Regions from separate parts of the Mixta intestinalis genome, predicted to be linked through region 2. Evidence: predicted binding sites of a transcription regulator. Region 2 holds the regulator's gene; each other region holds the start of a gene.
The links. Region 2 encodes PurR, which represses purine synthesis genes. Its sites were predicted from a motif close to CANGCAAACGTTTGCNTG; they were not measured.

Region 1 (5,908 bases), 1.6 Mb from region 2:
CGCTGCATCCTATCGCCGGACAAGGCTTTAATCTTGGTATGCGCGATGTGATGTCGCTGGCTGAAACGTTGGCATCCGCCTGGCGTCAGCAGCAGGATCCCGGCAGCTTTGCCGTGCTGCAACGCTATAACCAACGGCGAATGCCGGATCGCAATGCCACGATCGGCATCACCGATGGACTGGTGCGTATCTTCGCCAATCGCTATCTGCCGCTGGTTGTTGGACGTAATCTTGGCCTGATGACAATGGACAATTTACCCTGGCTGCGTAACCGCCTGGCGGAGCGAACGCTGGGCTGGGTAGCGCGCTGAAAAGAGGATTTCAATGCAAACTTATGACGTGGTAATCGCTGGCGGCGGTATGGTCGGGCTGGCCGTTGCCTGCGGATTGCAGGGCTGTGGGCTGCGTGTCGCAGTGCTGGAAAAATCGGCCCCGAAAGCCTTTAATGCCAGCGAGCCGCATGGCCTGCGTGTTTCTGCGATCAACGCAGCCAGTGAACGCCTGTTACAGCATCTTGATGTCTGGTCGTCGATCCTGGCTCTACGCGCCAGTAGCTATCATGGTATGGAGGTATGGGATCGCGATAGCTTTGGACGCATTGAATTTGATGAGCCGCAGGGCATCAGTCATTTAGGTTACATTATCGAAAATCAGGTGATTCATCAGGCGCTGTGGCAGCGTGCGCAGCAGCTGAGCGATATTACCTTGCTGGCACCCGCTGAGCTACAGCAGGTCGCCTTTGGCGATAACGAAGCCTTTATCACTTTGCAGGATGGCAGCATGATGAGTGCTCGCCTGCTAATTGGCGCAGACGGTGCCCATTCCTGGCTGCGTAACAAAGCGGATATCCCGTTAACCTTTTGGGATTATGAACATCACGCGCTGGTAGCGAATATCCGCACCGCCCAGCCACATCAGGCGGTGGCGCGTCAGGTATTTCACGGCGAAGGGATTCTGGCTTTTTTGCCGCTCAGCGATCTGCATCTCTGTTCTATCGTCTGGTCCGTGTCACCTCAGGAAGCTACCCGTCTGCGCGATATGCCCGCTGCGTTATTTAATCAGCAGCTTTCAGTTGCCTTTGATATGCGTCTTGGCCTGTGCGAAGTGGAAAGTGAACGGCAGACCTTTCCACTGACGGCACGCTATGCGCGCCAGTTTGCTGCTCATCGGCTGGCGCTGGTTGGCGATGCGGCGCATACCATCCATCCGCTGGCCGGACAGGGCGTAAACCTGGGCTTTATGGATGCAGCTGAACTGACCGGAGAAATCCGTCGCCTGCATCAACAGGGTAAAGATATTGGTCAGCATCTTTATCTGCGTCGTTACGAACGCAGCCGCAAGCAAAGCGCGGCAATGATGCTGGCTGGGATGCAGGGATTCCGCGAGCTGTTTGCCGGCAATAATCCGGCAAAAAAACTGTTGCGCGATGTTGGCCTGCGGTTAGCCGATACTTTGCCGGGCGTTAAGCCGCGTCTGTTAAAACAGGCGATGGGGCTTCACGATTTACCTGAATGGCTAAGATAATGTCTGTTATTTAAAGGGCCGGAAGGCCCTTTTTTAATGGCTCAAATCCAGCATGATTATCGGAAAATAAAGAGAATTTCGTTCTTTCGTCTGGTTTTATCGTGATAACACAGGTGCAAAATTCATCGTAATAGCCTGTATATAGTATAAAAGTCTGAGTTTATCAGAAGCGCCAGATACTGACCTTTGGCACATTATAAGCCCCGACCTGGCGTTAGGATAAAGATATATCCGGTTTGTCCAGGTTATTACAGGGTCATATCAGGTATATTTAAAACTGCCTGCCGGTTTTTTACTGACTCTGACCCCGTTACTGGTACCACCTTTAGGGAATCGTGACGCTAACGTCCGTATGACGCATATAAGCTGACGTACAGCAAAGCGAAAGTGCTTTTATAAAAATCAGGGACTGCGGGAGTAAAGCCATGAACAGTTTCGAAATAGAAGAACAACTGGTTAAAAATGGATTTACCAGTAAGGATCTTGCCGTGATGCGGGAATATTTGAAGCGCGATGGTACAACCTACCTGAAGCTTCTGCATAAGCTCAGAAGCCGATTTACCGTGATGCTTATAATTACCTTGTTAATTCTGTCCGGCGTCATTTATACAATAAATTTCCAGAATGGAGAGATGATCTTCAGTTATCTCATCGCATTGATGGTTGTTGCGGTTGTATTTTGTTTTGCGAAGCAGGTAAAGCTCGGCTACAAGGCATTTATGTATAAAATAAAAGAGTAGATAAAATTATTGCTAAAATTTGAAATTATAACTAACTAAAGTTTATTAATTCACAAAGTTGAGTGTACGCTCTCACTGGATTATGCAACAGCTGTAAGCACGTTGTTTGGTTTACCTCACAACAGTCGGGGTTGTTACAGTTTGTTCGGTAGTAAACACGCCTACAATGTAACTGTTATTTATCTTTTTGTTCATATGGCAGGCAACGACTGCTCACAGCAATACTTTCTCCCAAACCAAACCAAACCAAACCAAACCAAACCAAACCAAACCAAACGTGAAACTCCGCTTGCACTACCAAAGTGCATCTGCACGCTTTCTGTTCGCTCGTTTGAAAAATTCTAATTTTACCCTCGTCTTCGCATTAGTTTTAGTTATGTTGGAGGCGATTCGTTGTCAGGCAAATTTTTCGTTATTTAGTGAATGACTGGTATTTAACCTGCGTTGTTACGTTTCTGTTGCTTGTTATGTGTCTTACTACGCATTTTTTTAGTGAAAAGTTCTGCACAATCCTCTGAGTCCTGAACGTCACCCGGCATGATTCGCCTTCGTTTAGCTTATGGTTAATCCTGCCGTTCAGTGGTAACGTCAGGGCAAAGACAACGTTTGCGTCGGACGTTTTAGCGACATTTAGCGTCTACTCAACCCGTTAACGCACAGGAATGTTATGAAGCAGACTCCTTTGTATGAACAGCATCAGGCCTGCGGTGCCCGCATGGTCGATTTCCACGGCTGGATGATGCCGCTGCATTACGGATCGCAGATGGATGAACACCATGCGGTACGTAACGATGCCGGTATGTTTGATGTTTCCCATATGACTATTGTCGATCTGCACGGCGAGCGTACCCGCGAGTTTCTACGCATCCTGCTGGCTAACGACGTCGCGCGTCTGACGCAGCCGGGCAAAGCGCTTTACAGTGCAATGCTGAACGCCTCCGGCGGCGTGATTGACGATCTGATCGTTTACTTTATGAGCGAAAACTGGTTTCGTCTGGTGGTTAACTCCGCCACGCGCGATAAGGATCTGGCATGGATTAACGAACATGCGCTTCCCTTCAGCGTTACGTTACAGGAACGGAATGACTTAGCGCTGATTGCCGTACAGGGGCCTGAAGCACAGCAAAAGGCACAGACGGCGTTTAGCGAGGCACAGCGTCAGGCCGTTAGCGGCATGAAGCCATTCTTTGGCGTTGAAGCCGATGGCTGGTTTATCGCCACTACCGGTTATACCGGTGAAAGCGGTTATGAAATTGCGTTACCCAACGATCAGGCTGCCGATCTGTGGCAGCGCCTGCTGGCGGCGGGGGTAAAACCGGCCGGACTGGGCGCCCGCGATACGCTGCGGCTGGAATCGGGAATGAACCTGTATGGGCAGGAGATGGATGAAGGCGTTTCGCCGCTGGCGGCGAATATGGGCTGGACTATCTGCTGGGAACCCAACGATCGACAGTTTATCGGCCGCGAGGCGCTGGAACTTCAGCGTGAAAAAGGCACCGATAAGCTGGTTGGCCTGATTATGACGGAGAAAGGCGTATTGCGTAACGAGTTGCCGGTTCACTTTACCGATGCGCAGGGCAATCTCCAGCAGGGGATCATTACCAGTGGTTCCTTTTCGCCGACGCTGGGTTGCAGCATCGCGCTGGCCCGTGTTCCGGCAGGCATCGGCGACCACGCCATTGTCCAGATTCGCAACCGGGAAATGCCGGTTAAAGTCACCAAACCTATTTTCGTTCGCGCCGGTAAGCCGGTCGCTCAGTAACTATTTCAGGAGATTGTAGCGATGAGCAATGTGCCAAGTGATTTAAAATACCGTGAAAGTCATGAGTGGGTGCGTAAGGAAGCTGACGGCACCTGGACCGTAGGCATTACTGAGCATGCGCAGGAGCTGCTGGGCGATATGGTGTTTGTTGACCTGCCTGAGGTGGGTGCCAGCGTTACCGCAGGTGATGACTGCGCGGTGGCGGAATCCGTAAAAGCAGCCTCCGATATCTATGCGCCGCTAAGCGGCGAAATCGTGGCGGTAAATGAAGAGCTGGAAGGCGCGCCGGAGCTGGTTAACAGTGACTCCTACGGTGCCGGCTGGCTGTTCCGCATTAAGGCCAGCGATGAATCCGAACTGGATCAGATGCTGGATGCAGAAGGCTACCAGGCCACGATCGACGAATAATCTCAACGGGCTATCTGCGCTGTTGCCTCGCGTGGATAGCTCTCCGGTGAGGCCAGCTGCGTCTGGCCCATTATCTCCATGTTGACTGCCGTAGCCAGCCCCTCAGGATTAACGATTCATGACTCAGACTCTCAGCCAGCTTGAACATACTGGCGCCTTTATTGAACGCCATATCGGTCCTTCTCCGGAGCAGCAGGAAAGCATGCTGCAAACTATCGGCGCTGCTTCGCTTAATGAATTAATTACCAGCATTGTACCGGCAGATATTCAGCTGCCGGGGCCGCCCGCTGTCGGTGATGCGTTGCCGGAACATCAGGCGCTGGCGGAGCTAAAAGCGATCGCCAGCCGTAATCAGCGCTTTAAATCTTATATCGGCATGGGCTATACGCCGGTGCTGATGCCGCCGGTCATTCTGCGTAACCTGCTGGAAAATCCAGGCTGGTATACCGCCTATACCCCTTATCAGCCGGAAGTGTCGCAGGGACGCCTGGAGGCGCTGCTCAACTTCCAGCAGCTGACGCTGGATTTAACCGGGCTGGATATTGCCTCCGCCTCGCTGCTGGATGAAGCAACGGCGGCGGCAGAAGCGATGTCAATGGCGAAGCGCGTAACCAGGCTGAAAAACGCCAATAAGTTTTTTGTCGCTGACGATGTGCATCCGCAGACGCTGGATGTAGTAAAAACCCGTGCGGAGACCTTCGGTTTCGAGCTGCTGATTGATAAAGCGGAGCGGGTGCTGGATCACGAAGGCGTTTTCGGCGTGCTGCTGCAACAGGTTGGCACCACCGGCGAGCTTCATGATTACAGCGCACTGATCGGTGAACTGAAGGCGCGTAAGGTCATTGTCAGCGTGGCGGCTGATTTTATGGCGCTGGTGCTGCTGACCGCGCCGGGCAAACAGGGGGCGGATATCGTCTTTGGCTCAGCCCAGCGTTTTGGGGTACCGATGGGCTACGGCGGCCCGCACGCCGCTTTCTTTGCCGCCCGTGATGAGCACAAACGCTCAATGCCGGGGCGCATTATCGGCGTGTCACGCGATGCAGCAGGCAATACCGCGCTGCGTATGGCGATGCAAACGCGTGAGCAACATATCCGCCGTGAAAAAGCGAACTCCAACATCTGTACGTCGCAGGTACTGCTGGCAAATATCGCCGGTTTCTATGCGGTGTATCACGGCCCGACAGGGCTGAAGCGCATCGCCAGCCGTATTCACCGCCTTACCGATATTCTTGCGGCGGGCCTGAAGCAGGGCGGCCTGACGCTACGCCACCAAAGTTGGTTCGATACCCTGACGGTTGAAGTCAGTGATAAAGCGGCGGTGCTGGCACGTGCGCTGAGCTTCGGCGTTAATCTGCGAACCGATATTCATCAGGCGGTGGGCATTACGCTGGATGAAACGACCAGCCGTGAAGATGTCGCCACGCTGTTCGCTATTCTGCTCGGCGACGATCACGGCCTGGATATCGATACGCTG
Region 2 (5,908 bases):
ATGACCACGGCAGAAGTCTGCAAAATCATTAATGCGGAAAATAACCGTGAAATCTGGTTTAAACCGCAGGACAGCGCGCTGATGAAATATATCCTGCACAAAGGTTTTATCGGTATTGATGGTATCAGCCTGACCGTTGGCGATGTCACCAAAACTAAATTCTGCGTGCACCTGATCCCGGAAACCCTGGCGCGTACCACGCTGGGAACGAAAAAGCTGGGACAGCGGATTAATATTGAGATCGACCCGCATACGCAGGCGGTTGTTGATACGGTAGAGCGCGTGCTGGCGCAGCGAGAAGCCACGCTGGCAGCGAGCGCCGCCGCAGAGAGCGAACAGTAAAAGCCATAAAAAAACAGGCAACCGGGTTGCCTGTTTTTATGCTGACGCTAAACGCAGCGATTAATGCGGTACGCGCAGGCCGCCTTCCACACCGCGACTGAATACCACCTGCCAGAGCTGAATGTCACGTGCGCGGAATGCTCCGGCACAGGCGTTCAGGTAGTAAGTAAACATCCGTTTAAAGCGTTCACCATATTTTTCTTCCAGCTGCGACCACGCCTGTAAAAAGCGCTCATACCATGCCATCAATGTGGTGTCATAATCAGCGCCGAAGTTATGCCAGTCTTCCATAATGAAGTGGGATTCACTGGCCTGGGCGATATGGCGTACTGAAGGCAGGCAGCCGTTAGGGAAGATATATTTATCGATCCAGGGATCGACATTCATATCGGTTTTGATTGCGCCAATAGTATGCAGCAGGAACAGCCCATCAGGCTTAAGATTACGGTCGGCAACCTCAAAATAAGTGGCGTAATTTTTAGGGCCGACGTGTTCAAACATCCCGACAGAAACGATGCGGTCATACTGATCGTTTAAATCGCGGTAATCCTGTAACAGAATGGTGACATCAAGCCCGGCACAACGCTGTTGCGCCAGCTTCTGCTGTTCTGCGGAGATGGTAACGCCATGGACGGAAACACCATAATTGCGTGCGGCGAATTCGGCCAGGCCACCCCAGCCGCAGCCGATATCCAGCAACTTCATGCCCGGTTTGAGCTGAAGCTTTTCGCAAATCATTTTTAGCTTAGCCTGTTGCGCCTCTTCCAGCGTTTTGGCTTCTTTCCAGTAGCCGCAGGAATACTGCATAAAGGGATCAAGCATAAGCGAAAAAAGATCGTTGCCCAGATCGTAGTGCTCTTTGCCAACCATCCACGCACGTTTTTTAGACTGTAAATTGGTCAAACGCGCCGCAGCGATACGCAAAGTATCTTTGATATGATGAGGAAGCTGCTGATCCAGTTTATTTTTCAGCACGCGATGGAAAAACATATCGAGCCGTTCGCATTCCCACCAGCCATCCATGTAGCTCTCGCCCAAGCCGAGGGAGCCTTCCTGTAAAACACGTTTAAAAAAATCAGGGTTCTTTACCTGAATATCCCAGGGGCGCTTGCCGTTGATCTCGATATCGGCCATTTCCAACATTTCATGGGCGATACGATACCAATGGTTTTCCTCCAGGTTCACTTCTTCTATGCACGATGAACTCATAGCTTCTCCATCACCTGTGTGATACGAACCTGAGAAATAGAATAGTCAATTTCTGCAGGGTTGTGAGAAATCTCACGGAAAAACGTATGTCAGATATCCGACGTTATACAGAGGATTGAAACTGACCGAATAGCCAGCGCGACAAACGGCGATAAAAGATTCGTTGCCTGGAAAAAAAACGCAATAGTTATTATAAGTCAAAGCCTGGGAGCGAGTATATGCTCACCCCAGGGAATATACAATGACTAACAGTTAGTGTGCTAATTAATAGGCACAGATAGAAACTTATTCATTCAAATGCTTTCCTGGTTATCAGCCGCTGTTGCTGAAATATCACGTCGGGTAAATTGCAGAATATAGCCCAGCACAACCAGAAAGACGGTAAACAGCATTACCGAGCAGGTGGTCAGCAGCGGCTGGCTAAGCCAGCTGGAAACCGCCAGACTGGCGAAAAAACAGAGCCCCAGTTGCAGACAGTTTTGCAGCGCGGCGGCTTTACCCGTGTCGTGCGGAAAAGGAAGCAGTGCGTTTGCCACTACGACAGGATAGATAGCGCCATTAGCCAGTGCCATTCCACAAAATGGTGCCAGCAGCCCCCACAGCGTAGCGTGCCCGCTCAGCGCCACCATAAACAGAATAATCACGCTGCTCGCAAAGAAGCCCAGCAGGAAAGGAAGCAACGTTTTGCCGCTGCGCCGTTGCAGGGCTGCACGGCAGCCAAAGCCGCCAATCAGAAAAGCGATAGTTTGCGGAATATAGCTCAAACCGATGTCGGCCGGACTTAAACCGAGATCGTGCAGAATAAACGGCGAGCCGGTTAGCCAGGCGAAAAAGCTAGAGGAACAGGCGGCATAAATCAGCACGTTACCGCTAAAGATACGTGAGGCCAGCAGACGGAAAAAGCCGACACGTGGCCGCTCGGCGTGTGGGGTGACGGTTTTTTTGAGCGTCGCGGTAGCGAACAGCAGCGGCAGAGTAATCAGCAGCAGCACCAGGAAAATGATACGCCAGGAGAAATGATTCAGTATCCACGCGCCTAACAGCGGGGCCAGCGCCGGTGACAGTGCCACCAGCGGCATAATCGTTGCAAACACGCGGTTGGCCTGTGCGCCGCGATAGCGGTCAACCACCAGCGCCTGCCAGCTTACCGTCGCGGAGCAGACGCCTACCGCCTGGATAAAACGCAGGGTCAGCATCTGCCAGGTCTCGCTGGCCCACAGCATACCGGCACAGCCCAGCGCGAACAGCGCCAGACCAAACAGCAGAACCGGCTTGCGTCCGAAGCGATCGGAAAGCGGTCCCCACACCAGCTGAGCGCAGGCGAAACCGCCAAGGAATACCGTCAGGCTGGCGCTGATGATGCCCGCTGAAGTATGAAAGCTGTCCTGCATGGCGGTGAAGGCGGGCAGATACATATCAGTGGCGAGGAAGCCAAGCGTGCTGAGCAGCGCCAGGTAGAGCATAAATCCTTTTGAACCAGACATTTTTTTCTCATCATTAGCAGGTAAACAGACGGCGCGAGGTTAAAGGATGTTTTCTTTAATGTGAAACGTTAAAATTTGCCGGATGCTGTCAAATTTTTTGCAGGCAAAATATGTGGTCAGAACATGCGCTTGAAGTTATCGATGCCGTAGCACGTACCGGCAGTTTTTCAGCCGCCGCCAGCGAATTACATCGGGTTCCTTCCGCTATCAGCTATACGGTACGGCAGCTGGAGTCATGGCTGGCAGTACCGCTGTTTGAACGACGCCATCGCGATGTGGTGCTAACGGAAGCGGGCGAGCTTTTTATTCGCGAAGGGCGATCTGTTATCAAAAAAATGCTCGCCACGCGTCGGCAGTGCCAGCAGGTGGCTAACGGCTGGCGCGGGCAGCTCAGTATCGCTGTCGATCGGATCGTTAAGCCGCAGCGTACGCGCCAGCTGGTGCTTGATTTTTACCGACACTTTCCTGATATGGAACTCCTTATTACGACGGAAGTCTTTAACGGCGTCTGGGATGCGCTGGCGGATGGACGCGTGGATGTGGCGATTGGCGCTACCCAGGCCGTTCCGGTTGGCGGACGCTTTGCCTTTCGGGATATGGGCGCGCTGAACTGGCGCTGTGTGGTCAGCGCCGGGCATCCGCTGGCGGAAAAATCAGGTTGCCTGGAGGAGGATGATATTCGCCCCTGGCCTTCGCTGGTACTGGAAGATACCTCGCGTGCCTTACCGCGCCGTACCACCTGGACGCTGGATAATCAGCGGCGGCTGGTGGTGCCCGACTGGGAAAGCGCCTTTGATTGTCTGCGCGCCGGGCTGTGTGTCGGTATGGTGCCCGGTCATTTTGCCGCGCCGCCGTTGGCATCAGGCCTGCTAAAAGAGATCTCGCTGCCCGATCCTTTTCCAGACAGCCACTGCTGCGTCAGCTGGGCAGAACAAAGCGGCTCGCCCGCGCTGCGCTGGCTGCTGGATTATTTAGGGGATACCGAGACGTTAAATCGGGAGTGGTTGCGGGAAGAGCAGGTTGCTCAGGAGAAGGTGCTCTCCTGAGCAGGAACAATTAACGGCGATAGTCGCGGAACGGACCGTCGATAACCGAGCGACGCTCGATCAGCGTAGGATGCACTTCAATGGTGTGCGATACCTCGCGTTTGTTGACGATACGATCTAACAGCATATCGAAGGCGGCCTCGCCCAGCTGCTCTTTTGGCTGATGCACGGTAGTCAGCGCTGGCGTGAAATAGCGGGCGTTGCGTACGTTATCGTAGCCGATGACCGAGATATCCTGCGGTACGCGCAGGCCCATCTCATCTGCTGCGCAAATGGCGCCCATCGCCATAATATCGCCGCCGCAGAATACTGCGGTGGGACGCTGCTTTTGCGCCAGAATCTGCTGCATGGCGCGATAGCCCGATTCCGGTTCGAAGTCGCCCTGTACGATCCATTCATCGCGTACGGTAACGCTGGCTTCGTTCATCGCCTTCATAAACCCGGCCAGTCGTCCGCCGCCGGTGTTGCGCTCCATCTGTCCGGGAATAACGCCGATGTCGCGATGGCCACGCTCGATCAGATAGCGCCCGGCGATATAGCCGCCTTCAAAGGCGTTATCCAGCACGGTATCGGTAAAATCACCGCGTGATTCGCCCCAGTCCATGACTACCATCGGAATGTTGCGGTTCTCCTCAAGCATTTTTAACAGCGCTTCAGGGTATTCAGAGCACATAACCAGCAAACCATCCACGCGCTTTTGCGCCATCATCGACAGGTAAGCCTGCTGTTTTTGCAAATCGTTATGGGCGTTGCCCAAAATCAGGGTATAGCCCTGTGCGAAACAGCGCGTCTCTATGGTCTCAATAATTTCAGCAAAATAGGGCGCTTCGCTGGAGGTCGCCAGCAGGCCAATCGACTTGGTGTGGTTAACTTTCAGGCTGCGCGCTACCGCGCTTGGTGAATAGTGTAGTTCCTTGATTGCTGCCCACACTGCTTCACGGGTATCTTCCGCGACAAAACGGGTCTTATTGATGACGTGTGATACCGTCGTGGTAGAAACGCCGGCACGCTTCGCGACATCTTTGATTGTTGCCATTAAAAAATAACTCCTGCGCCTATCATAACAGGTTGATAAGCCTGATGTTAAACGTTTGCGTCCCCATAGCGTAATTCAGCGTACCTGGCGATTGTCGTTATGCTGGCTGAGGTACGTCTGGCGGGCGGGACGTCTTTATAAAAAGGGACTAACAGCGGCAGTTGACCGCTGTTGCGCAACGCAAAGCGGGGATTCTACCAAGCTGGCGCAAAGAAAACGAGATTTTTACCGACGAGTATGGGAAAATCAATCCCTCATTTTTTTTGTGGTTAATAAGGGAGGGCGGATTGAGCACGGATTTGAAGCTGGCATTATGTACCGCCGCCGCAGCGCTGTCGTTGATTCTTGCGTTCAGCCTCACTGCTGCAACGCATTAGGGAAAAGCCTCAGTAATAAAAAAAGCCTGTCATCAGACAGGCTTTTTTTATTGCGCAACTGCTTAGCGAACGGTTCTGGGCGTCATCACCCGGCGTGCGCCAACATAATGCCGCTGCCAGTAATCATCGCTCAGCTGGCTAATCTGAATATCTTTACCGGTACGCGGTGACTGAATAAAGCGCCCGTTACCGAGATAAACACCAACGTGATCGGCAGCGCCGCGGTTAGTAATGCGGAAAAAGACCAGGTCGCCTTTTTCCAGCGCCCCACGGCTTACCGGAGCAGCATCGCGCAGGTGATACATCTCATTGGCGGTGCGGGGAATCTTAAATTTCAACACGTCTTTATAGGCATACCAGACCAGACCGCTACAGTCGAAGCCGGTATGCGGCGAGGAACCGCCCCAGAGGTAA
Region 3 (5,908 bases), 2.0 Mb from region 2:
GCGTAGAGCGCTTTTTCAAAGGAGATCTGATGCGCAACTTCACGCGTCATCAGGAAGCCCAGCGCGTCTTTCACGCCCGGATCGTCCGTCAGGTTGATCAGGCGCTCATAAATAATCTTTGCCCGCGCTTCAGCAGCAATATTCGAGCGCAGATCGGCAGTGACTTCACCAATGGTATCGATATAGGCGGCGGTCCACGGAACACCGGCAGAGTTAGTCAGCGGCGGCCCGCCACCGTACAGCAGCGCGGTGGTATGGCTGTCGTTACCGTTGCCGGTTAAGGAACGATAAAGCTCCCCTTCCTGTTCGGTCCCTTCCGCCAGGGCACCTTTCGCCCCTTTGTTCAGCATCCCTACCAGCGAACCGATAATTTCAAGGTGGCTCAGTTCTTCCGTTGCGATATCCAGCAGCATATCCTTGCGGCCAGCATCGTCATCACCGAGACCCTGGGTGAAATAACGGCAGGCCGCAGCCAGCTCACCCTGTGGCCCACCAAACTGCTCAAGCAGCAGGTTTGCCAGGCCAGGGTTAGGCTCAGCCACGCGTACCGTGTACTGCAATTGTTTGACGTGTCTAAACATTGCTCACTCCTCTATTGGCGTTGCCAACCGCGGCAACCCCGATAATGGTGAAATGCCATTTCTGGCTTTGGTTTTATTTTTTCGCTTCGGTGTCCGGCTGTGCCGAGCGCACCATAAACTGTTCGGTAACGTCTGGCAGATGCGTCAGCGCCCAATCCGCCATCGCTTTTTCCTGCTCGCGGATTTGTTCAAATACGCGTGCGCCTTCGCTGTCCCCTGCCAGTTCAGCAGCGGCAATCAGTGAGGTGTAGCAGGCGATTTCAAACTGTTCAAAGACATAGCCGCTAATTGCGCCTTTAACCACTTCATCAGAGGCAAACATGCCGCCAACGGCCTGGCCCATAGCGGCGACTTTGCCCATTATGTCTTTCATGGTGGAATGAGAAGTATCCTGACGATCGATAACCTGTTGCAGCATCTGCTGTTGCTGACGGGTCTCTTCAATATGTTGCTGAAGACGGGCTTTCAGATCAGGATAATGTTCCAGGCGGGCGGACATTTTTTCCAGCATTTCTTCTGCTTGTTTTTCCATTGCATGCGCATCACGCAACCAGCTAAGATAGTTTTCCTGATAAGTCATATATTCACCTCGTGATAAGTGAGTCAGAAAATAAATCTGCCGTCATCAGTTAGCTCGACGTCAGAATCATCTCTTTTCCATTATTCATCGATAATTAGCCGATAAAGTTATATTTAACACCTAAAAAGCGTAGGCAGCAGATCCGTAAATAACAACCCTAACGGTAAAAATTTTGACCGGAGGCGATACCAGAGAAGAGCTTTAGGAATAAGCTTAAATTCGAAGGTAAGTCAAAACAAGAAAGGGGAAAATAATAAACCCCCGACGCAGATAAACCGCGCCAGGAGTAAATAATGGATAAATTAATAAGCTAAGAAATTAGCTGCCCTGCGGACGTCCCCCGCCGTGGCTGTTCTGCCCGCCTTTTTTACCGGCTTCGGATGCTTTTTCACGATCGTTTTTAAAGTTACCGCCGCTGTGCTGTCCGCCTTTTTTACCGGCTTCAGAAGCTTTCTCACGATCTTCAGCGAAATTACCAGGATTGCCACGATGTTCAGCCATTGTATTCCTCCTCGATATTCCATAAATAATATTCTTATCCACTACCGAAGTAGCGGAAAAGAATATTTGCGTGTTCGGATCTAAATCTAGTCGATAAGCGAAGGAATGCAAATGGCAAACGCAGCGGTAATAAGTTGATGATATTAATAAAAACGCAACGAAATAAGCGTTATTTTGAAAAATTTAATTACATTCAGACGTAAAAAACTAATAAGCTGTACAGCGTTAAACAGACGCAACGGTAAATAGCGCGTTAGCGTTCTGCTTATCTTATTACGCGGGAAAATGATTATATAGTCTGGCCCGGTAGCCAGCTATATTGTCGTAATGCATTACTGCCGACATTTTTGTCGAAACTCACCGGGTGTCATTCCGTAGTGACGAACAAAGGTTTTATGGAAGGTATCGTGGGAAGAAAACCCATGCTGAACGGCAACATATTCAATGGTCACATTATCTTCGATCAGCATACGCGCTGAGGCAACCAGCCTTTTCTCGCGGCAGAAAGCGGCCAGAGTTTTGCCGGTTGCAGCATGAAAATAGCGCTGTAGATACCACTTCGAATAGCCTGTTTTCTCTGCACAGTCATCCACGGTAATGCGACGATGCGGATTGCTCTCAATCCAGCGCATCAGCTCACGGATGACGCTGTAGGTAAACATTCTTTCACTTGCTACGCTTACGCCCATTACGATCTCCCTTTACAAAATATCCGTTGTTGGCTGTAGCTCCAGCCGAATCATATGAAGCAGGTTACTCTCCACAATATCTGGCTCACCGTTCAGCATACCGTGCATCGCCAGCGAATCCTGCCCCAGCGTCTGTGCAATTAATCTCCATGCCGTCGCCGCTGCCGTGTCATGGCAGCGCAGCAGCTTCTGCCGCATACCGCGCTCAATAGTATTGCTGACCGAACGGTGCCAAAGGCGCAGCGCATAAACGAAGATCTCATGCAATTCTTTATCCTGCTGGGACAAAATGGAGATCTCACGCCATAGCTCTATCTTGTGCTGTTCCTTATCAGGCTTTATCAGTAGTGCCAGTACCGATTCAATCCCTTCGCGTGCGGCGCTGGCCGCCTGATGTTCCAGCACTTTTTCGTTAACGATCGCGAGAAAAGCCTGGCACTTTAGCTGGTTAAGAGAAGTGAAATGACGATTAATATGCCCAATTGCCGCACCGCTCGCCTGCGCGATTTTGCGGGCAGTGACGGCGGCATACCCTTCCTTTTCAATTAATATGCGGGTGGCGTCAATCAGTAACTCTGCGCGCGCATCCGCCTTTAAATAGCTCATCCTTTTGCCTCGTCTGTTTTCATCGGCTCACATTGTGCCGATTTTTGAACAGGCGTTCAATATTTTTCTTGAACATGCGTTCAAGATTTTTACGACATTTCTTGAATACGGATACATTCTGCCGTATCTGACTGGCAGGCAAAACGCCAACGATCAAACGTTTGCGTACGCTACGAAAGCGTTTGCTTTTTGTTATAACCTGGTTTTGTGACACTATTTTTAACGTCAGCCTGCCACTTAGTGATCTACATCACAAAACAACTGAATCAAAATGAAACAAACTTTGACAAACGTGAGCAATATCTATTTTCTATCCGCAGGATACGGGCAACCTATGCGGGCTGCTCAGAAATATCCATAAGCCTTCCCTGGAGTGGCAGATAACAACATCTTCCCGTTCAACAATGAACACTGGTTCGCGGCCACCTCTGACTCAGCAGAGCGGCCTTTAAGCATGTGGTAACCCATGAAAAAGAAATTATTGATGGCTGGCGCGCTGCTGGCAGCGTCTTATAGCCTCACTTCCCAGGCAGAAACCAACGGTCCTGAGTATCTGTCAGACTGGTGGCATCAAAGCGTTAACGTCGTGGGAAGCAATCACACCCGCTTCGGTCCGCATCTGAATAACGACGTCTACCTGGAATATGAAGCCTTCGCGCATAAAGACTGGTTCGATTTTTACGGCTACATCGATATCCCTAACTTCTTTGGTGCCGCGAACAGCTACCAGCAGGGAATCTGGGATAAAGGTTCGCCGCTGTTTATGGAAATCGAGCCGCGCTTTTCTATCGATAAGCTGACCGGCACCGATCTGAGCTTCGGCCCGTTTAAAGAGTGGTACTTCGCCAACAACTATGTCTACGACATGGGACACAATAGCGATAACCGCCAGAACACCTGGTATATGGGTTTGGGAACCGATATTGATACTCATACCAAAATGTCGCTGGCGCTGAACATCTATGCGAAATATCAGTGGGAAAACTACGGCGCAGCCAATGAAAATAGCTGGGATGGCTACCGCTTTAAAGTGAAATATTTCCTGCCGCTGACCACGCTGTGGGGCGGGAATCTGAGCTATATCGGCTTTACTAACTTTGACTGGGGCTCCGATCTGGCAGATAAGACGCCGGGTTCCTTCCGCAGTAGCAATTCTATCGCTTCCAGTCATATTCTGGCGCTGGGTTACGACCACTGGCACTACTCAGTGGTCGCGCGTTATTTCCATAACGGCGGCCAGTGGGCCGATGGCGCTAACCTGAATTTCGGCGACGGGCCATTTGAAGTGAAATCAACCGGCTGGGGTTACTACCTGGTGGTAGGTTACAACTTCTAATCCGTTACGACCGGGGCGGACAGCTGCCCCGGTTATGTTTACCTGTTGGCTTATACACCGCGACAGGTAAAATCTGTTTATCCGATGATCCAGCCTGACACTTCCATCTAACAGTAAAATTTTATTATTAACCATAAAAATTTTGTTCATGTCAGGCAATCAAACCTGCCAATCATAATATCAATTATTTTTCCTTATCTAATATTTAAGCCTTAAGCTAACGATTTCGATTAATTATTTTCGTAGTTAACCCACTACATTACACATCTGCCAACGAAAAAAAGAAAATGTATAGTCTTTAATTCAATTACCAGTCCTAATCAAATAAACATTATTACGCACTGGTGACATAACTTATATTAAACTCATTCTTTCCCGGTTATCAGGTGATTTATCTTTACAGCTGGCCCTGCGTTTTTAACGCATGAGGAGAATCACAATTTTCATAAATAACCGTGCAAAGCTATTTATTTTTTAAACCACTGTGCTAGCGTATTTGCTCTGCGGATTGTTACTGTAACTACAGGCAAAACCTGCTTTTCTGAATAGTTCCTGGTGATCGTTCACCGTCGGGAGCTATTCAGAAAAGCAGGTTTTTTTTCGTATGGAAAATATCGTTAATCCCTTTTCTCGCTCGTTTAGAATAAGGAACGTTATATGAAAAAATGGCTTATTGCATTTACTCTGTTTCTCTCTACAGGTTCCGCCTGGAGTATGGAAAAAGCGGCCTCTTCAGCAACGGAAGACAGTGAGGTAATTACTCTCTGGCTGGCACGTCATGGCGAAACCTGGCTGAACCGCTTTGGACATGCACAGGGCTGGGCGGATGCTCCGCTTACCGAAGAAGGCAAAGAAACCACACGCTATCTTGGCGAAGGGCTGAAAGGTATTCCTTTTGACAGCTTCTATACCAGCGATGCCGGACGTCAGCGCGAAACCATGCAGATTGTAATAAAGCAGGCCGGTTTGCAGGCCAGTCAGGTACAGGAATTAACCGGCCTGCGCGAGGTTTTCTTCGGCAGTTTTGAAGGCACGCCAGAGAAGATTATGCAGGATGCCGGCGCGCGTAAAATGGGGCTAAGCGGACGCGACGGGCTGTTTGCCCAGCTTAAAGCAGGCACCTTCAGCGTCGATCGCTATATAGATGCCATTGCCGCAGTCGATCCGCAGGGCTACGCAGAAAACTTTAGCCAGGTAAAATCCCGTACCCAGACGGCGCTGCGCACGATCGTTGATAATGCAAAAAAGAACGGCGAGAAAAATATCCTGGTGGTCTCTTCTGGTATGGCTTTAATGGTAATGATCTCTGATTTGACGGACGATCCACGTAAAAATCATCCGCTACCCAACGCCGCAGTAATCAAAATGACCTATAAGGACGGCAAATTTAACGTCGTTGAACTCGGAACACAGCGTTATATCAATGAAGGAAAAATCGCGCTGGCTAAACAATAATTACCGGCATAGCTGAAGCTTTAGTTAATCTGAATAACGTTAGTCCTAATACAGGGACAATAAACAACAAGGAATATAGTATGAAAAAATGGCTGATTGCGCTGTCATTATTGATGGCGTGCGGTTCGGCATGGTGCGCTGATACCGCGGTTTCCCCTCA
Region 4 (5,908 bases), 2.2 Mb from region 2:
GCTGGCCAGCACCTGGAATTTATGTGCTGTAGCAGCCTGCTGGAAGCCTTCGCCACGCTCACGCGCTGCGGAAGTTCCGGCGATACCCTGCAATTCAATGATCTTTGCGTTCTCACCTACTTTTTTCGCGATAAAGTCACCGGCCATTTTGCCGCCGAAACGGTTATCAGAAGCGACGTGGCTGATTACTTTGCCCTGAGATGCGACACGGTCGAGGGTAATAACCGGAATGTTCGCCTGGTTCGCCATTTTCACCGCATTGCCTACCGCATCGGAATCGGTAGGGTTGATCAGCAGCAGTTTAGCGCCGCGTACGGTAAGATCCTGCACGTTCGCCAGCTCTTTTGCCGGGTTATTCTGCGAATCCAGCACTACCAGGTTGTAACCCAGTTTATCCGCCTCTTTCTGCGCGCCATCTTTCAGCGACACGAAGAAGGGATTGTTCAATGTAGAAACCACCAGCGCAATGGTATCTTTTGCCAGCGCATTGGTGCTGAGGGTGGCGCCGAGCAATACCGCCAGTGCAGTCAGTTTGTTCATTTTCATCTTGGTATCCTTAGAGATAAGCGCTATTTACTGCTTTTGTTGTCCACCAGAACCGCCAGCAAAATCACCACCGCTTTGACGATCATCTGATAGTAGGAAGAGACGCCTAACAGGTTGAGGCCGTTGTTCAGGAAACCGAGGATCAGCGCGCCGATCAACGTTCCCATAATGCGGCCTTTACCGCCCGCCAGGCTGGTGCCACCCAGCACTACCGCCGCGATAGCATCCAGCTCATAGCCAGTACCTGCCGTTGGCTGCGCTGAAGAAAGACGCGCCACTTCGATAGTGCCCGCCAGCGCCGCCAGCATGCCGCTCAGCGCATAAACGATAATTTTAACGCGATTAACGTTGATCCCTGAGAGACGCGTTGCCGCTTCGTTGCCACCCAGCGCGTAGATATAACGGCCCAGGCGGGTATGGTGCAGCATGTACCAGGCGGCGAGGAACACAACAGCCATCAACCAGACCGGTGTCGGGATACCCAGCGGACGTCCAATACCGAACCAGCCGAAGAGATCGGCATTATCGCTGAATCCGGTATTTACCGGACTGCCGTTGGTATAAACCATGGTGACGCCGCGCAGCAACAGCATCATGACCAGCGTCGCGATAAACGCCTGCACCTTACCTTTTGCCACAATGGTGCCGGTAATCGCGCCGATAAACGCCCCCAGCACCAGAGCGGCGGCTACGGCCACCAGCGCATTAACCTCAACACCAACGATCGAGGCCGCCACCGCGCCGGTCAGCGCCAGCAGCGAACCCACCGAGAGATCGATACCAGAAGTCAGGATAACCAGCGTCATCCCTACCGCCATAATGGCGTTGACCGAAGTCTGTTGCAGAATATTGAACAGATTGTTGACGGTAAAAAAGTGTGGGCTCTGGCTGGCGACAACCGCAATCAGCACAATCAGAGCAATCAGCGATTTCTGCTCCATCAGCCAGGCTTTGCTGAACCAGCGGCGACGGGCCGGTATAGTTTGCGTACTCATAAATGTGCTAACTCCTCGGTGCTTTGCTTACCTACGGCGGCGGCCATCAGAACCTCCTGCGTGGCCTGTTCAATGGAAAACTCGCCGCTCAGGCGGCCTTCATGCATAACCAGAATGCGATCGCTCATTCCCAGCACTTCCGGCATTTCGGACGAAACGAGAATGATGCTCAGCCCTTCTTCTTTAAACTGGTTGATCAGCTGGTAAATCTCTTTCTTCGCACCGACATCCACGCCGCGCGTCGGCTCATCGAGAATCAGCACGTTCGGGCGCGTCATCAGCCCACGCGCAATAGCTACTTTCTGCTGATTACCGCCGGAGAGCAGGCCAATAGTCTGATCCATGCCGGGCGTTTTAACGTTAAACAGGCGAATAAAATCGCTTACCGCCAGCTGTTCGGCGCTGTGCTTCAGCCCTCCCCCGCGACGGCTAAAATAGTGCAGCGCGGTAAGCGACATGTTCTCTTTTACCGACATCCCCAGCACCAGGCCATCACGCTTACGGTCTTCAGAGATATAAACGATGCCGTTTACCAGACCATCCTGCGGCGAGCGGATATTCACCTCGCTTCCGTTCAGCACAATCCGCCCTGCGCTATGCGGCAACGCACCGTACAGCACCTTCATCAGTTCAGTACGCCCGGCACCCATCAAGCCCGCCACACCGAGAATCTCACCTTTACGCAGGGTAAAACTGACATCGTTGATACCCGATCCGCTAAGGTGCTCTACCTTCAGGCAAACTTCGCCCGGTGCCTTATCCAGCCGTGGATATTGATCTTCCAGTTTACGCCCTACCATCATCTCGATAAGCGAAGCCTCGGTGAGCGTATCGACGCTGCGCTCGGCGATAAACTGACCGTCACGAAATACCGTCACGTCATCACAGATTTCAAAAATCTCTTTCATGCGATGAGAGATATAAACAATGCCGCATCCCTGCGCCTTGAGCTCGTTAATCACGCGGAACAGAGAGAGCGTTTCGGTATCGGTAAGCGCATCGGTAGGCTCATCCATCACAATTACTTTCGACTCAAAACTGAGCACCTTGGCGATTTCCACCATCTGCTGATCGCCGATTGAGAGATCGCCCACCAGCCGATGGCTGGTAAAGCGGAGGTTCAGCCGTTTCAGCAGCGCATCCGCTTCGGCATACATTTTTTTCCAGTCGATACGGCCAAAACGGTTAACAAACTCGCGGCCCAGGAAGATGTTCTCCGCAATAGAGAGCTGCGGTATCAGGTTTAGCTCCTGATGAATAATGCCGATGCCCGCCTCCTGCGAAGCTTTCGGCCCGCTGAAATGAGTCTCTTCTCCCAGCCATTTCAACGAACCGGCGTCGCGGCTGTAGATGCCGGTCAGCACTTTCATCATGGTGGATTTACCCGCGCCGTTTTCGCCCACCAGCGCCATTACGCGCCCCGGATAGACAGAGAGCGAAGCGCCGTTAAGCGCCTTAACGCCGGGGAAGGATTTTTCAATACCGGTCAGTTGCAGTAACGGTTGCATGGCAGCCTCAGAAGGTCACGCCAGCGGTCAGGATGATATTCGCATAGGGCGTACATTCCCCGCTGCGCACCACCGCCTGGCTCCGTTGCGTTAAAGTTTTAAATTGCTCGTGCGGCACATAGTCGATACGGATAGCATTGCCCTGCTGCTGCTGTAGCGATTCCAGCAGGACAAGCAGCTCCTGATGAAGGCTGGCATTATGCGTGCGAATTTCATCGGCAATGATCACGCTCTCTACCTGCATTTCATGCGTGACGGCCTTTGCAACCTGCAAAAAGCTGGGAATGCCGTGCGTAACGGCCAGATCGATACGTTGCGGTCCTGGTGGAATCGGCAAACCGGCATCGCCAATAGTCAGGCTGTCGGTATGACCAAGGCGGGAAATGACCGAGGAAACTTCGGCGTTAAGTAGAGTACCTTTTTTCATTATACGCTCCTGAGCGAAACGTTTCGCTGGCGGGAGTTTCAGAAAATTCGGGTAACAAGACAACAGGCAGCTAACGAATTTGTGATCGCTATCGAAACGTTTCGCTGACGGAGGGGAGAAAACGCATCAGAAGAAAAACGGGCCCTTGCAGGCCCGCAGGAAAAATATTAACGGAAGACCATGCCACCATCGATAAGCAGCGCCTGACCGGTCATATAGTCGGAGTCAGGACCGGCAAGGAAGGCGACACAGTTAGCCACATCTTCCGGCTCAGAGAGACGGCCCAGCGTAATGCGTTTGGCAAACTCAGCGGTACCGTAGCCTAAAGGCTGGCCCGCCGCGGTAGAGATCTGGCGGTCAATCTCTTCCCACATTGGCGTTTTAACAATCCCAGGGCAGTAGGCATTAACGGTAATACCCAACGGAGCCAGATCGCGTGCTGCCGTTTGCGTCAGACCGCGCACCGCAAATTTACTGGAGCTATACACCGCCAGTTCAGGGTTACCCACATGACCAGCCTGAGAAGAGGCGTTGATAATTTTGCCGCCGTGGCCCAGCGCTTTGAAAACTTTTACTGCGGCCTGGATGCCCCAGATCACGCCTTTTACGTTAATGTTGTAAACTTTATCGACAATTTCCGGCGTAATATCTTCAATCAGCGTGGTCGGTGCCACGCCAGCGTTATTGACGATAACATCAAAGCCGCCCAGCTGCTGCTGCGTTTGATCTACCGCTGCAAAAACCTGATCGCGGTCAGAGACGTCGGTCTGAATCGCAATCGCTTTACCGCCCTGACGGTTAATCTCTTCGGCAACCTGACGAGCCGTTTCAATGTTGTAATCGACCACGGAGACCGCAAACCCATCTTTCGCCAACCGCAGCGCGATAGCTTTCCCGATGCCCTGACCGGAACCGGTCACTAATGCAACTTTGCTGTTCATAACTGCTCCTGGTTGAGTGATAAAAAATCTTTACAAAATCTGGCTCAGATGCAACTGCCCCATCAGTTTCGGGTTGTCGGCGTAATCCACCGGCACCGCAACCACCGCAGGCCCCTGAACATCCATCGCCTGACGCAGAATTGGCTCCAGCTGGTCGGCACTTTCTACCGCAAAACCAGCGGCACCAAAGGCTTCAGCGTAGGCTTTGAAATCGATTGGTCCGAAGTTCACGCCGGAAAGGCGCTGATACTTCTGTTCTTCCTGGATCGCAACCATGTTGTAAGCGTTGTCGACCCAGATAATGTGCAGCACATTTGCCCCCAGACGTACCGCCGTTTCCAGCTCCATGCTGGACTGCATAAAGCCGCCATCGCCTGATACCGATACCACTTTGCGGCTCGGATCCACCAGCCAGGCACCGATAGCCCACGGCAGCGCCACGCCCATGGTTTGCTGACCATTTGAGATCATGATCTGACGAGCCCGGAAACTATAAAGATAGCGTGCAATCCAGATATGGAAACTTCCCATATCAACGGTGAGCGTGACATCACTATTAATGATGTCCTGCATTGCCCGCACAATACGCAGCGGATGCAGCGCAAACTGGTTCAGCTGGTGGCCGCGCATCGCCAGCAGCTCACGCTGATGGTGACGATCTTTAAGAATTTCCGCAGACTCAGGACTGAGGTGCAGCGGTGAATCAATGCGCTCGGCAAGCTTATCCAGCGTGGAGGCGATATCCCCGATCAGCTCGGCGTCCGGCTGATAACAGTTGTCGGTTTCCGCAGGCAGCACATCGATATGCACCAGTTCAGCAGAGCCACTGTTCCATTTAGCCGGTTCATATTCCACCGGGCTGTAGCCAATGGTGATAATCAGATCGGCCTGACGCAGCAGGCGATCGCCCGCCTGGTTATTAAACAGACCGACACGGCCTGCGAAGCGGGTAATATGCGTTTGTGAAACCGCGCCCGCCGCCTGATAGGTGCTGGTAACCGGAATATGGCTGCGCTCCAGCAGACGATGCAACGCCTTCGCGTTATGCGGCTGGCTGGCCATCAGGCCCAGCAGAATCACCGGATTTTTGGCTTTAGCGATTTTATCGGCCACGGAATGAATAGCGCTATCAGGCGCGGATCCGAGCAGCAGATCGCCGGAAGGCGACAGCACATTACCGCATACCGGGCCGTCCACAATATCCTGCGGCAGACTGACAAACGATCCACCAGGACGTCCCATCTCCGCATAGCGGAAAGCGTTGGCAATGATTTCGCCCAGCGCATCCGGCGCGCCTACTTCGACAGAATATTTGGTGACCGGGCGGAACATGCCAACGGTATCCATGCTCTGGTGAACCAGCTTGGCGCTGTCAGCGCGTTTTACCGCCCCACCCAGCGCAACGACAGGATCGCCCTCTGAGGTGGCGGTCGCCATACCGGTAATCAGGTTGGAACAGCCTGGGCCGGAAGTTACCAGCGCCACGCCCGC

Region 1: the regulator PurR is predicted to act here: its motif matches at 2,860-2,877, upstream of gcvT (glycine cleavage system aminomethyltransferase GcvT).
Region 3: the regulator PurR is predicted to act here: its motif matches at 3,129-3,146, upstream of C7M51_RS15230 (nucleoside-specific channel-forming protein Tsx).
Region 4: the regulator PurR is predicted to act here: its motif matches at 3,488-3,505, upstream of rbsD (D-ribose pyranase).

What each region holds. Positions count from the first base shown of each region.
Region 1 covers NZ_CP028271.1:2,843,035-2,848,942, reverse strand. The annotation lists gene ubiH (2-octaprenyl-6-methoxyphenyl hydroxylase) at 1-311, shown strand, start outside; gene ubiI (FAD-dependent 2-octaprenylphenol hydroxylase) at 325-1,524, shown strand; gene C7M51_RS13100 (hypothetical protein) at 1,950-2,264, shown strand; gene gcvT (glycine cleavage system aminomethyltransferase GcvT) at 2,932-4,026, shown strand; gene gcvH (glycine cleavage system protein GcvH) at 4,048-4,434, shown strand; gene gcvP (aminomethyl-transferring glycine dehydrogenase) at 4,553-5,908, shown strand, end outside.
Region 2 covers NZ_CP028271.1:1,246,234-1,252,141, forward strand. The annotation lists gene C7M51_RS05890 (riboflavin synthase subunit alpha) at 1-342, shown strand, start outside; gene cfa (cyclopropane fatty acyl phospholipid synthase) at 403-1,551, opposite strand; gene punC (purine nucleoside transporter PunC) at 1,845-3,035, opposite strand; gene punR (DNA-binding transcriptional activator PunR) at 3,146-4,081, shown strand; gene purR (HTH-type transcriptional repressor PurR) at 4,092-5,117, opposite strand; gene cydH (cytochrome bd-I oxidase subunit CydH) at 5,417-5,494, shown strand; gene C7M51_RS05920 (C40 family peptidase) at 5,557-5,908, opposite strand, start outside.
Region 3 covers NZ_CP028271.1:3,286,302-3,292,209, forward strand. The annotation lists gene C7M51_RS15205 (manganese catalase family protein) at 1-581, opposite strand, end outside; gene C7M51_RS15210 (ferritin-like domain-containing protein) at 655-1,161, opposite strand; gene C7M51_RS15215 (con-10 family general stress protein) at 1,480-1,662, opposite strand; gene C7M51_RS15220 (helix-turn-helix transcriptional regulator) at 1,995-2,351, opposite strand; gene C7M51_RS15225 (TetR family transcriptional regulator) at 2,364-2,957, opposite strand; gene C7M51_RS15230 (nucleoside-specific channel-forming protein Tsx) at 3,424-4,293, shown strand; gene C7M51_RS15235 (histidine phosphatase family protein) at 4,951-5,748, shown strand; gene C7M51_RS15240 (histidine phosphatase family protein) at 5,829-5,908, shown strand, end outside.
Region 4 covers NZ_CP028271.1:3,714,594-3,720,501, forward strand. The annotation lists gene rbsB (ribose ABC transporter substrate-binding protein RbsB) at 1-546, opposite strand, end outside; gene rbsC (ribose ABC transporter permease) at 570-1,541, opposite strand; gene rbsA (ribose ABC transporter ATP-binding protein RbsA) at 1,538-3,049, opposite strand; gene rbsD (D-ribose pyranase) at 3,057-3,476, opposite strand; gene C7M51_RS17310 ((S)-acetoin forming diacetyl reductase) at 3,644-4,417, opposite strand; gene alsS (acetolactate synthase AlsS) at 4,448-5,908, opposite strand, start outside.